DNA from 3 places in the Vibrio ponticus genome. Region 1 is predicted to be linked to each of the others. Evidence: predicted binding sites of a transcription regulator. Region 1 holds the regulator's gene; each other region holds the start of a gene.
What was found. The regulator PurR, encoded in region 1, represses purine synthesis genes. The targets are predictions, from matches to a motif close to TNANGNAAACGTTTNCNTNA.
Positions count from the first base shown of each region.

Region 2: the regulator PurR is predicted to act here: its motif matches at 1,940-1,959, upstream of GZN30_RS11175 (NCS2 family permease).
Region 3: the regulator PurR is predicted to act here: its motif matches at 2,265-2,284, upstream of metK (methionine adenosyltransferase).

Region 1 covers NZ_AP019657.1:694,974-699,263, forward strand. Annotated here, with positions in the region: gene GZN30_RS03105 (putative signal transducing protein) at 1-90, opposite strand, end outside; gene GZN30_RS03110 (TVP38/TMEM64 family protein) at 122-811, opposite strand; gene GZN30_RS03115 (TfoX/Sxy family DNA transformation protein) at 954-1,544, opposite strand; cyclic di-GMP riboswitch class I at 1,656-1,753, opposite strand; gene purR (HTH-type transcriptional repressor PurR) at 1,954-2,958, opposite strand; gene torD (molecular chaperone TorD) at 3,162-3,815, opposite strand; gene torR (two-component system response regulator TorR) at 4,055-4,290, shown strand, end outside.
Region 2 covers NZ_AP019657.1:2,505,751-2,510,040, reverse strand. Annotated here, with positions in the region: gene GZN30_RS11180 (S8 family serine peptidase) at 1-1,873, shown strand, start outside; gene GZN30_RS11175 (NCS2 family permease) at 2,175-3,551, shown strand; gene GZN30_RS11170 (helix-turn-helix domain-containing protein) at 3,634-4,290, opposite strand, start outside.
Region 3 covers NZ_AP019657.1:2,538,366-2,542,655, forward strand. Annotated here, with positions in the region: gene GZN30_RS11285 (hypothetical protein) at 1-42, shown strand, start outside; gene tkt (transketolase) at 92-2,101, opposite strand; gene metK (methionine adenosyltransferase) at 2,423-3,577, shown strand; gene GZN30_RS11300 (DUF2189 domain-containing protein) at 3,882-4,290, shown strand, end outside.

The DNA.
Region 1 (4,290 bases):
GCCTCTTACTTCACAAGCGATATTGTACGAGCGTAGAAGCTCACACACGATGTGAGCTTGTGGAGGGTTAGTCGCACTATAGATTTTCACCTTTATCTCCGTGTCAGGCTAATTAGGGCGGTTATGCTTGGCTCTGAGATTGAGGCTGACCTCTAAATTTGTTCATTGCCCATTTAGCAATGATTGGGAATAAGCCAAGCAGTGCAAAGGAGACCAGCACCGAAGGTGACACGATTCCTGACAAACTATCGATTTGCGCTAATTGTGTCCCTGCATTTAAGTACACTGCCGTACCCGGCAACATGCCAATTTGACTGACCAAATAAAAACGGGCGGTCGTGATTGGAGTTAGCCCCATTAATAAATTGATTAAGAAGAACGGAAAGACTGGAATTAGGCGCAACGAAAACAAATAGAATGCGCCATCTTTGGCAACGCCTTGGTTGATGGCAGTGAGTTTATCGCCAAACTTACCTTGTACCCAATCACGCAGTAGAAAACGGCTGCTGAGGAAGGCGAGGGTAGCGCCTAGAGTGCTGGCAAATGAGACCAGCAGCAAGCTCGTCCAGAAACCAAATAGAGCCGCCCCAAGGAGGGTGACGACAGCCGCTCCTGGAATTGAAAAGGCAGTAATCGCGACATAGGCGGCAAAGTATGTGATGGCGGCAACAGCGAAATTCTGATCAATGAAAGAGCCTAGGGCTGCTTGCTGGGCTTTCGCGTTTTCTAACGTTAACTGATCGCCAAACTGAGTGATCAATAGGGCAATCAGTGCAATCAATGCAATGCCAATAATCAGTTTCTTATTCATCTTTGCTCTCCTTTAACCCTTCTCTACGCCCTTGAGTTAATTTAGTTCATTTATCGGGTAATTTGTTCCTATTGTTTAATAAGAACCTCAAAGCAAAGAAAAACTTTCATAAAAAAAGCCAGCAGTTGCTGACTTTTTTACTCTACTGTAGTCGAGAGAGCAGTTCTTCTCGACGAGTCTGGGGAACCACAGACCAATGTGTGCCTTTTATCGCGCCTTCTAATGACCAGAGGAGCTCTAAACTGACGTCGCTGCTGTGAGTGTCTCGAATCGCCTTATACGCTTCTACAGAGCCTGCTTCTTCGAGTTGTTCGACATTGTCGATGCCTGCTTTTTTCAGCATACGCTCTGTTGCTAGGCGCAGGTTTGGCAAATCTTTAATACGAGTCGGCTTGGTTTCGGCTTGAACCGACTTCTCTTGCTGCGCTTGAGTGTGAGCTTCACGTCCGATCTGCAGTGTTTTTTCACTGTCGTTGTACCACTCTTCGCTAAGAGCGAAGTACTTGGTTACTACCGGGAAGCCACGTTTCTGATATACGTATGGTTCGAAGCCTTGTAATTTAAATTGTGCAGCTAGAGCACTGTCTGCGCGAATATGAAGCTTATTATGTACCACTAGTGCAAACATTGTTTCGTCTGCAAAGATCCCAAACCCACCAAACATAGATCGAGATTTAATACGACCTAGCGGCTCAAATAGCCTCATTGAGTCTTTAAGAATTGGTTTATCCATTCAGTACTTTCTCGGTGTATGTGTATGTCAATACGCCACCAAATCAGGTCCGAGAGAATAGCAGTTGTGCAGGAAATAGGAGAGTAATCCGTTAACGTGCGCATTTCTACCATCGGCAACCCCGCTACCATACATATTGTCGATGACAATGATGTTTAGGCCGGTGGCTTTGCGTCCCAGCTTTTCAGTCTGGTTTGCCCTGTGCGTGACTTAATTTGCTTTGCTAAAGATTGTTTACTTAGCAGCTAAGTATCTTATTACTATGAAATAGTTGTGAATCTAATGCAAGAATTAAGTTGAATAGAAAAGACAATAGCTGACAGTTTAACCATCAGCTATTGATATAAATGCGAGTTACTTCAAAGTACTATGCTCGGACATTTGCCAGCGTATTGCTCGGTACTCTGATTTAGTTGATTTTCGCAACGGTAGAGCGATCAACGATTTCTGGGTGCATTTCAAACACACGTTTTTCGTGCTCTTTGTCCTTAATGCGCTCAAGTAAGATTTCAAATGCGTTTTTACCCACACGACGCTTAGGTTGGTGAACCGTGGTTAGCGGTGGTGAGAAGTACTCTGCTAGTTCAATGTTGTCGTAACCAATCACTGACATATCTTCAGGGATACGAATGCCTTTTTGCTGTAGGCGGCTCATTAAGCCTAGTGCCATCGTATCGTTGAAACAGAAAATTGCCGTTGGGCGTTTGTCCATCGCAACAATCTTGTCAGCCGCTAACACAGCAGTGTCACACTCGAAGTTACCTTCTAAAATCCAGTCTTCATCAACCGTCAGGTTCGCTTCGCCCATTGCGCGCTTAAAGCCTTGAATACGCTCTTGGCAAACTGCTTTTTCAAAGTGACCACTCAAACAAGCGATATCTTTATGACCATGGTCGATAAGGAATTTGGTTGCTAGGTAGCCACCTTCTTCTGCGTTATCGATAATCTTGTCGGTTTGAGAGCTCTCTGGACCCCAGTCCATGACCACTTTAGGAATGTCTTTATGGCGATCTAGCATCTCGCTCAGTTCTTCAGTTAGGTCAGAACACATTACTAAAATGCCGTCGACACGCTTTTCTGCAAGCATGCGAATGTAGTCACGTTGCTTCTCGTAAATACCGCCGGTATTACAAAGGATCAACGTGTAACCTTGACGGTAGCAGTAGCTCTCTACGCCATCAATGACTTCAGAGAAGAAAAGGTTCGTTGATTGAGTCACCAACATACCAATCGTACGTGTGGTATTACATTTTAAGCTACGAGCCACCGCACTTGGTGCGTAGTTTAGCTCTTTTACTGCTTCCATAACGCGTTCTTGAGTCGCTTCTGCAACAAAACGCGTTTTGTTAATTACGTGTGAGACTGTCGTAGTTGATACGCCAGCGAGGCGAGCAACGTCTTTAATAGTGGCCATAAGGTATGATCCTATTTATAGCTGCCACATGGCTATTCACATTTTTGAATAAAACTGGCAGAAAGTAATAGAAATACAAAAACCGCTTTTTTACAGCGGTTTGTACTTGATTCGTATTTTTTTATCGTTTGCGGCTTCGATTTTAGACCGCATCGTCGCCAGTAGCAAACGAAAAACCCATTCATTGTTGACGAATGAGTGTTTTAGCTCTCTTCACCCACTAGGTAGTTGCAGTCCAATTCTAAGAAAGCAACCAGCAGTGACGCCACAGAAGAGTAGAAACCGAATGAATCTAAAGTTTGGCTTTTCGCGGCAAACTTAGGCACCCAGTTTAAAATGTGCTGACGAATAAACGCTTCTTGCTCTAGCAGTGCATCGTTGAGATGACGCTCTTGTTCAAGTTCGTTAGAACGAATGATCATGTTACCAAGCAAATCGAGCTCAATGGCAATGTGATCAGCAGGCTCGTTCAAATCTTGGTTAACGGCTACGCCATGCTTAGTCAGCAGGGCATCCATCTCGTTTGCTGGTTCGTCATGCAGCAAACCAGTCGTGCCAACGTACATAGACGCATAAGGCAGTGCTGATTCTTTGTCTGACTTCAAGAACAAGTCGCAAAAGTCAGCGGCAAGTTCAAGCTGACCATCTTCACGGTCAATCTGACGATTTAACGCATCAACAAGGCGGTCAACCGCAGGTTTTAGCGTTGGGTTTTCACCCAGACCGGCAAGAAAGCCTCGAATAGCAGGGCTTTGATATTGCTCAAGTTCTGCTTCTGTTAGCTCTTTAGCGAACAGACTAGAAAACCACCAGTAAATCTCTGCACGTTTTTCATTAAACGCTTTTAATTCTTGCATCTCGCAATGCTCCAAGTTTCAGTACTATTAATATTTTAGCGAACAAAAATGAATAGCGATAACACATGTTGTGATTAAATGAGTCAAAAAATGGCAAAAGATTAACAACTGCGCTAGTTTTGTCTTGAATCAATAAAAAATCATCTTTCTAGATTTTAATATAACAAATACTAGAAATGTTACGATTTATGAATAGAATACACTTGAAATTAATTCCCAATGTAAATTAAGTGGTTTAGATGAGCTATCACGTATTAGTAGTAGAAGATGATGCGGTCACTCGCAGTAAGCTAGTTGGCTACTTTCAAAATGAAGGTTACACAGTCAGCGAAGCTGAAAGCGGCGAGCAGATGCGCGACACCCTACAAAATCATTCGATCGACTTAGTTATGTTAGACATTAACCTTCCTGGTGAAGACGGTCTGATGTTAACTCGCGAACTGCGTAGTCAATCGGACATTGGAATTATCCTGGT
Region 2 (4,290 bases), 1.8 Mb from region 1:
TAACGGTACGATCTCTGACAGCATTGAAGCGATCCAATGGGCAATTGATGCCGGCGCAGATATCATCAATCATTCCTGGGTGACCAGTAGTGAATCTATCGCTCTTCGTGATGTCTTATTTGATGCCAATCAGCGTGGAATAGTACAAATCGCAGCTGCTGGGAATAGTGGCAGTAATAATGAGAACGCCCGCGTTTATCCAGCTAACTACTCAGTTCAACTTGATGGTATGTTAGCGGTTGCTAACTGGGATAGTTCTAGCAATCGACTAAATCCATCCAGTAACTACAGCTACACATTGGTCGATATTGCGGCTAGTGGGACGGATATTTTGAGTTTATATCCAGATGAGCAAACCCAAGTTCTCTCTGGTACTTCAATGGCAGCACCTATCGTCAGTAGTGTCGCTGCGATGCTTTGGCAGCAAGATAGCCACTTATCAGCAACACAAATAAATGCCAAATTGTTGAATTCGGTCAAACCCGAACGAAGTCTGATTGGCAAAGTTAATGCGCAGGGGCGTTTAGATGCTATAGGCGCGATAACGTTGGGCAGCATCCCCACCTCAATTGTCAGCGTAGATACATCAGTCACCCAAATTACTCTGTCGGGAATATTGTTAGACCAAGTGACTAATTGGTCGTTTAGACCAGCGCTTGCAGATGAAAGTGAGTGGGCGCTCACCACTACACTAGCTACCGCTGAACGAGTTGAATTTGAGTATTCAGAACTGCCTTATGGCTACTTTCAGGGTTATGGAAGCAATGGTGAATTACTCGTTTCGTATCCGTATCAAAGTGAACTGATAGCCCCAAGCGAAGTTAAGTTATCTTCTCATGATCAACAGTTACTACTAGATTGGCGTGGCAGTATCTGGGCGCACAGTTATGAAATACAAGAATTTAAAAATGGTCGATTCACGACTATTGCAACCGTTGTTGCCCCAAACAATCAACTGAGTATTGAGCTGGATGAGAATCAATCGGTGCGCTATCGAGTGCGCGCCAATTATCAGTACCAGTTTGATGAGCAGTCTCCGATTGACGTTTTCTCCTCATACAGTGGTGAAGTAGAGTCCGGCAACCTATTTGCACCAACAATGGTGAGAGCCTTTGCCGATATACCTCTGAATACGACCGCCGAGATGTTGCTTGATTTGGATAGTTCAGCGAACTATCAATTAGTGGATGATCCTGATGGAAAGGTAATAAGTTTGAGTGGTAGTCAAATTCAACTTGATACCAGTGAAGTTGGAGAGTGGTCGTTTACGTTAATCAATAATGCGTATTTGTCGACGCTCACTTATCGAGTGGTAGAAACGCAGGATTGGGTATTACGCAGCACTCAAGGGGCTAATATCAAAGTCTCTACTGATCAGGCTGATGTTGTAAGCGTCTCTGAAATGGGCGAGCAAAAAATCGCAATTACAGCAACACCACGACAGTCACCTTACTTAATCTCTCTAACCATCGAAGGCTCTTACTATATGTTCGATAATATCGATGTTGAGATAGCGGCAGCAAGTTCAACCACCTGGCAGGTTGTGAGTCGTTCAGGTAAACAGCTGAATCTACAAGTTGAGGCACAAGATAAAGAGACGTTCGTTATTCAGCCGAAAATTTCGGCGCCGATAGCGCAAGCCTCGAGTGACTCGCGTTGTTTTGTGGCTTCTAAAATTTATGCTAATCAACCGAGTAAGATAAATAAGTTGAGAAAATTCAGAGATGAAGTCCTGAGTAAACTTCCGGGTGGAGATTGGCTGATTGATCTCTATTATGACTATTCTCCGCGCTTAGTTCAGTTGAGTGAAAAGCATCCTCAGTTGACGAGCGCTGTGCGTAAACTGCTCGATCAATTGATCAAAATTTTGTAAGTCGTTCTTCTTGCTCTGTTGTTTCTTATTTGTCAGTTAAAGAGCCGTATAATTGTATACGGCTCTTTACGGTAACGTTTGCGGCAAAGGTTTAAATCACTTGTCATTGCGTTCATTTACAGGTAATTTCGTCGCCTTTAAATAGTCTGGTCTGCAATTTTCCCGCTATTTAACCAAAATTAGCAGCTTTGTTAAATTGCCATTACAGACCTGTTTCCTCCCATTCAGTTATCAATTATTCGCTGTTTTTAATTGATGTCACTGATGGTATTTGGGTCTAAAAACGTAAATAGGAACTCCCATGTCTGACAAGACTCCATCCGATGTTCAACAGATTGAAAATCGACCTACGACTGGCGCAGGTAAATTAGATTCGTATTTCTCTATTACTGCTCGCGGCAGTAACGTTCGCCAAGAAGTACTGGCTGGCTTAACGACTTTCCTTGCAATGGTTTATTCAGTGATCGTTGTACCGAGCATGCTGGGAGCGGCTGGTTTTGACCAAGGTGCAGTCTTCATTGCAACCTGTTTAGTTGCTGCGTTTGGTTCGCTACTTATGGGTTTTTGGGCAAACCTACCGATGGCGATTGGTTGTGCTATTTCTTTAACTGCATTTACTGCATTTAGCTTGGTATTGGGGCAAGGCGTTTCGATTCCTGTCGCACTTGGTGCGGTATTTTTGATGGGCGTGGTGTTTACCGCTATTACGGTAACCGGTCTTCGTCAGTGGATTTTGACCCACCTGCCAACAGGCATCGCGCATGGTACAGGTATCGGTATTGGTCTATTTCTACTACTGATTGCAGCCAATGGTGTTGGCTTGGTTGAGAAAAATGCGGCGGCGGGTCTACCGGTTAAGTTTGGTGATTTCACCTCGCTACCAGTGATTATGTCAGTGCTAGGTTTAGCGGCAATTTTTGGTTTAGAAAAACGCCGAGTGCCGGGCGGTATTCTATTGGTGATCATCGCAATCTCTGGGTTTGGTTTGATCTTTGATCCAAACGTGCAATACCAAGGGTTATTCGCGATGCCTTCTTTTGGTGGTGAAAGCTCGCTATTTGGCACTATGGACATCATGGGCGCATTCAGCCCACTGGTTTTACCAAGTGTGCTTGCGCTAGTGATGACGGCGATCTTTGATGCAACAGGTACGATTCGCGCGGTAGCTGGTCAAGCTAACCTTCTGGATAAAGATGGCAACATCATTGATGGTGGTAAAGCTCTTACTTCTGATTCAGTAGCCAGTATCGCGTCTGGCTTCTTCGGTGGTTCTCCTGCTGCGGTATACATTGAATCAGCTGCGGGTACAGCGGCTGGTGGCAAAACAGGTTTAACGGCGGTAGTCGTTGGTTTGCTGTTCTTGCTGGTACTGTTTATCTCACCAATCAGTTACTTAGTGCCAAGTTACGCGACAGCGCCAGCTTTGATGTATGTGGGTCTGCTAATGCTAAGTAACGTGAGCAAGCTGGATTTTGCTGATTCAGTTGATGCGCTATCAGGTTTGGTTTGTGCGGTGTTTATCGTACTCACTGCGAATATCGTAACCGGTATTATGCTAGGCTTCTTGTGCCTAGTTTGCGGTCGCGTGGTAGCGGGTGAGTGGAAGAAGTTAAGCTTTGGTATCGTATTGCTGACATTGGTGTTGGTCGGCTTCTACGCCGGTGGCTGGGCGATCTAAGATACCCACTATTCATATCTATCATCTCAGGCTGACGACTTTCGTCAGCCTTTTTTGTATCTATACGCAAATCACTAAGGCTCTATGGTTTGTAGTGCTGCTTAAACTGTGTCGGCGTCATCCCCGTTAGTTGTTTAAAGTACTTAATAAAATTGCTCGCATCCTCAAAACCAAAATCATAAGCCAACTGCTGTGTTGTTGTATTGCTGACGACTAGTCGACGTTTCATCTCAATACCGCTGAATGAGTTGATCATCTGCTTGGCAGTCAACCCTGTCGCTGCCTTGCATAGTTGGTTTAAGGTTTTGTAGGTGGTATTTAACTGATTCGCATACCAACTTGCATCACGGACGCAGTGAAAGTTCGCCTGAATTAAGTCAAAGAATCGCGCGAGTCGAATACTTTGCTCTTTTGATAGTTTGTCTTCCGTGAGCTTTGGTCTTAGACGGTGCAAGGTCTGTGCAAGCGCGGAAAATAGGTACATCACAATAAGAGAATCGCCGTTAGGTAGGCTTTGCTCATGCTCAATTTCACTAAGTAAATTTGCAATTCGCTGCTGGCTTTGCGGATCCAATTTAACTTGCGGTGAATACAATTTGTTTAAGTGCGTGGGAGTAAAGTTTGGCAAGCACATATGAGCGTGCAGCGTATCTAAAAAATTTTGCGTGAATAAGACTATTTTTCCTTTGATTTTTTCATTGAATTCAAAGCAGTGCACTTGTTCGCGCTGGATAAATAG
Region 3 (4,290 bases), 1.8 Mb from region 1:
GGTCACAAAGAGCTGGACAATAAAGGCAACGAGTTTGAGTAGACATAAAAAAACCGAGCAAATTGCTCGGTTTTTCATTTCTAATCTTTGCTTAAGCAAGTAGTTCGTTAGCAGTGTTCACTACGTTTTCTACTGTGAAGCCAAACATTTCAAATAGTTGCTCAGCAGGCGCTGACTCACCAAAGGTAGTCATACCGATGATGCGACCATCAAAGCCAACGTACTTGTACCAGAAGTCAGCAATACCGGCTTCAATTGCGATACGTGCCGTCACATCTGATGGCAGTACTGACTCACGGTAAGCGGCGTCTTGCTTATCAAATGCATCGGTTGATGGCATTGATACTACACGTACCGCTTTACCGGCTGCTGTTAGCTCTTCTGCCGCTTTCACTGCAAGTTCAACTTCAGAACCTGTTGCGATTAGGATTAGCTCCGGTTTGCCTGCGCAATCTTTTAGGATGTAAGCACCCTTAGCGATGTCCGCTACTTGCTCTGTTGAACGAGGCTGCTGCGCTAGGTTTTGACGAGAGAAGATCAATGATGTAGGACCATCTTTACGCTCAATCGCCAGTTTCCAAGCCACTGCTGACTCAACTTGGTCACATGGACGCCATGTGCTCATGTTTGGTGTTAGACGTAGTGAAGCCATTTGTTCAACCGGTTGGTGAGTTGGACCGTCTTCACCAAGACCGATAGAGTCGTGCGTGTAAACTTGGATGTTCTGAACTTTCATCAGAGCAGCCATGCGCATTGCGTTACGTGCGTATTCCATGAACATTAGGAAAGTTGCACCGTAAGGAACAAAACCACCGTGTAGCGCGATACCGTTCATGATCGCGGTCATACCGAACTCACGTACACCGTAGTGGATGTAGTTACCAGAGAAGTCGTTTGCTTCTAGAGACTTAGAGCCCGACCACATGGTTAGGTTAGAAGGCGCTAGGTCAGCAGAGCCGCCCATAAATTCTGGTAGCATTTGACCAAATGCTTCTAGTGCATTTTGTGATGCTTTACGTGATGCGATGTTCGCTGGGTTTGCTTGAAGGTCAGCAATGATTTGGCTTGCTTTCTCTTCCCACTGTGCAGGCAGTTCGCCGTTGATACGACGTTTAAGCTCTGCCGCTTCTGCAGGGTATGCTGCTGCGTACGCGTCAAATTTTGCGTTCCAAGCCGCTTCTTTGTCAGCGCCTGCTGCTTTTGCATCCCACTCTGCGTAAACGTCAGCTGGGATTTCAAATGCTGGGTGTTCCCAACCTAGGAATTCACGCGCTGCTGCGATTTCTTCTGCACCTAGTGGTGCACCGTGGCAATCGTGTGAACCTGATTTGTTTGGCGAGCCAAAACCGATGATGGTTTTGGTACAGATTAGCGTTGGGCGTGGGTCTGCTTTCGCAGCGATGATTGCAGCGTTGATCGCTTCAGCATCGTGACCATCCACCGCTGGGATTACGTGCCAGCCGTACGCTTCAAAACGTTTCGGTGTGTCATCTGAGAACCAACCTTCTACGTGACCATCGATAGAAATACCGTTGTCATCCCAGAATGCGATTAGTTTACCAAGACCAAGCGTACCAGCTAGAGAACATGCCTCGTGCGAGATACCTTCCATTAGACAGCCGTCGCCCATGAACACGTAAGTGTGGTGGTCAACGATGTCGTGGCCTTCTTTATTGAACTGAGCAGCCATTGCTTTCTCAGCCATTGCCATACCCACAGCATTGGTGATGCCTTGACCTAGAGGACCAGTGGTTGTTTCGATACCTGGCGCGTAACCGTACTCAGGGTGACCTGGGGTCTTCGAGTGCAATTGACGGAAGTTTTTCAGATCGTCAATAGATAGCTCGTAGCCACTTAGGTGTAGTAGTGAGTAAATTAGCATTGAGCCGTGACCGTTAGACAGTACGAAACGGTCGCGATCAGCCCATTCTGGGTTCGCTGGGTTGTGGTTTAGGTGAGAACGCCAAAGAACTTCAGCGATATCTGCCATACCCATAGGTGCGCCTGGGTGACCAGAGTTAGCTTGTTGAACACCATCCATGCTTAGAGCGCGAATTGCGTTAGCAAGCTTTCTATTCAAAGAAACGTTACGAGAAGACATGTCTGCTCCTGAGTGCAAGTAAGCGAGTTAATCGTTCGGGGAATTGTTGTGGGCGTATTCTCTCAAAGCGACCAGAGCACTGCAAACGTTTTCCAGACAAAAAAAACACAAAAAAAGCCTTTTTAGCGTCGAAATAAGCAAACTTCGCGTCACCACCACGTGGCGATGCAAACGTTTGTTTCACAATTTTCATGAAAAAGAGCTTGTAATTCGAGCTATCAAATTTAAAATAGACGTCTAGATGTAGAAACACCTACACACCCTAAGGCTATTTTTTTGAGTAGGTAAAGCCTGCTCTTTTCAACCAAATATGGAGCTCACATGGCTAAGCACCTGTTTACTTCTGAGTCTGTTTCAGAAGGCCATCCAGATAAAATTGCAGACCAAATCTCTGATGCTGTTCTTGATGCGATCCTAGAACAAGACCCGAAAGCACGTGTTGCGTGTGAAACTTACGTTAAGACCGGTATGGTAATGGTGGGTGGTGAGATCACCACTTCAGCATGGGTAGATATCGAAGAACTCACTCGTGAAACAGTACGTGAAATTGGTTACGTTCACTCAGACATGGGCTTTGATGCTAACTCTTGTGCAGTACTAAATACTATCGGTAAGCAATCACCAGACATCAACCAAGGTGTTGATAAGGCTGATCCTAAAGAGCAAGGCGCAGGTGACCAAGGCATTATGTTCGGTTACGCATGTAACGAAACTGACGTACTGATGCCAGCACCGATCACTTACTCACACCGCCTAGTTCAACGCCAAGCAGAAGTACGTAAAAACGGTACGCTTGATTGGCTACGTCCTGATGCAAAATCTCAGGTGACGTTCCAGTATGACCAAGGCAAGATCGTTGGTATCGATGCAGTTGTACTTTCAACTCAGCACTGTGATTCAATCTCTACTCCAGATCTACGCGAAGCGGTGATGGAAGAGATCATCAAACCAGTTCTACCTTCAGAGTGGCTAAACAAAGAGACCAAATACTTCATTAACCCAACAGGTCGTTTCGTGATCGGTGGTCCAATGGGTGACTGTGGTCTAACAGGTCGTAAGATCATCGTCGATACCTACGGCGGCGCAGCGCGTCACGGTGGTGGTGCATTCTCTGGTAAAGATCCATCGAAAGTAGACCGCAGTGCAGCATACGCAGCACGTTACGTAGCGAAAAACATCGTTGCGGCAGGTATGGCTGATCGTTGTGAAATCCAACTTTCTTACGCTATCGGTGTTGCAGATCCAACGTCTATCATGATCGAAACTTTCGGTACTGAAAAAGTAGCGCACAACATCATTATTGAAGCGGTACGTCAGTTCTTCGACCTACGCCCATACGGTCTACAAGAGATGTTGAACCTACTGCAACCTATCTACAAAAAGACAGCAGCATACGGTCACTTTGGTCGCGAAGAGTTCCCATGGGAAGCGACTGATAAAGCGGCTCTACTGCGTGAGTTTGCTGGTATCAAATAATTCCTACTCAGTTTGTCGGCTGTTAAGCCTTTCATTTCAAACTGTTAAAGTAATGCCTATTTCTAGCCCTTGCCGATGCAAGGGCTTTTTCTTGTTCGAAGATCCCCTCAACTAACACGCCAAGCAGCAAATAATTTGTAAATTCTTTCATCTGCGCCAATAGTTAAATTAATGTTAAATGTTATTTGTGACGTACAAAACCATGATGCGGCTCACGACAATAAGATGTCCTCGCGTTAGTCAGCATCGCTATTTATAGCCACGCGCGCTAGTGGCTTTAGTGAGAGACAATCAAGGAGGAGTCATGCCTCGAATAGTTAACAATCCATCAGAACTGAAACAAGAGCGGAAAACGGTCCCCAACCATGAGTATGCTCGAACCTTTCCCTGCAATACGGTGAGCATTAGTGCACCGTTCCATTGGTTAGCACTTGGTTTACACGACTTTGTGCGTATGCCGATCATCAGCGCCTTTTATGGACTCTGCTTTATGGCGGCTGCGGTCGGTATCGTGCTGTTAGTCCAATGGCAAGGCACACATTTGGTCATCATGCCAAGCCTCGTGGTTTACATGCTGATCGGTCCTTTCCTTGCTCTTGGTCTTTACGACGCCAGTTGGGAGCGAGAACGCGGGCATAGCGCCACTCTTTTCCATTCCATCAAAGCCATAGGTCGCAATTCCAGTTCACAATGGGCTTTCGCCGTGCTTTTAG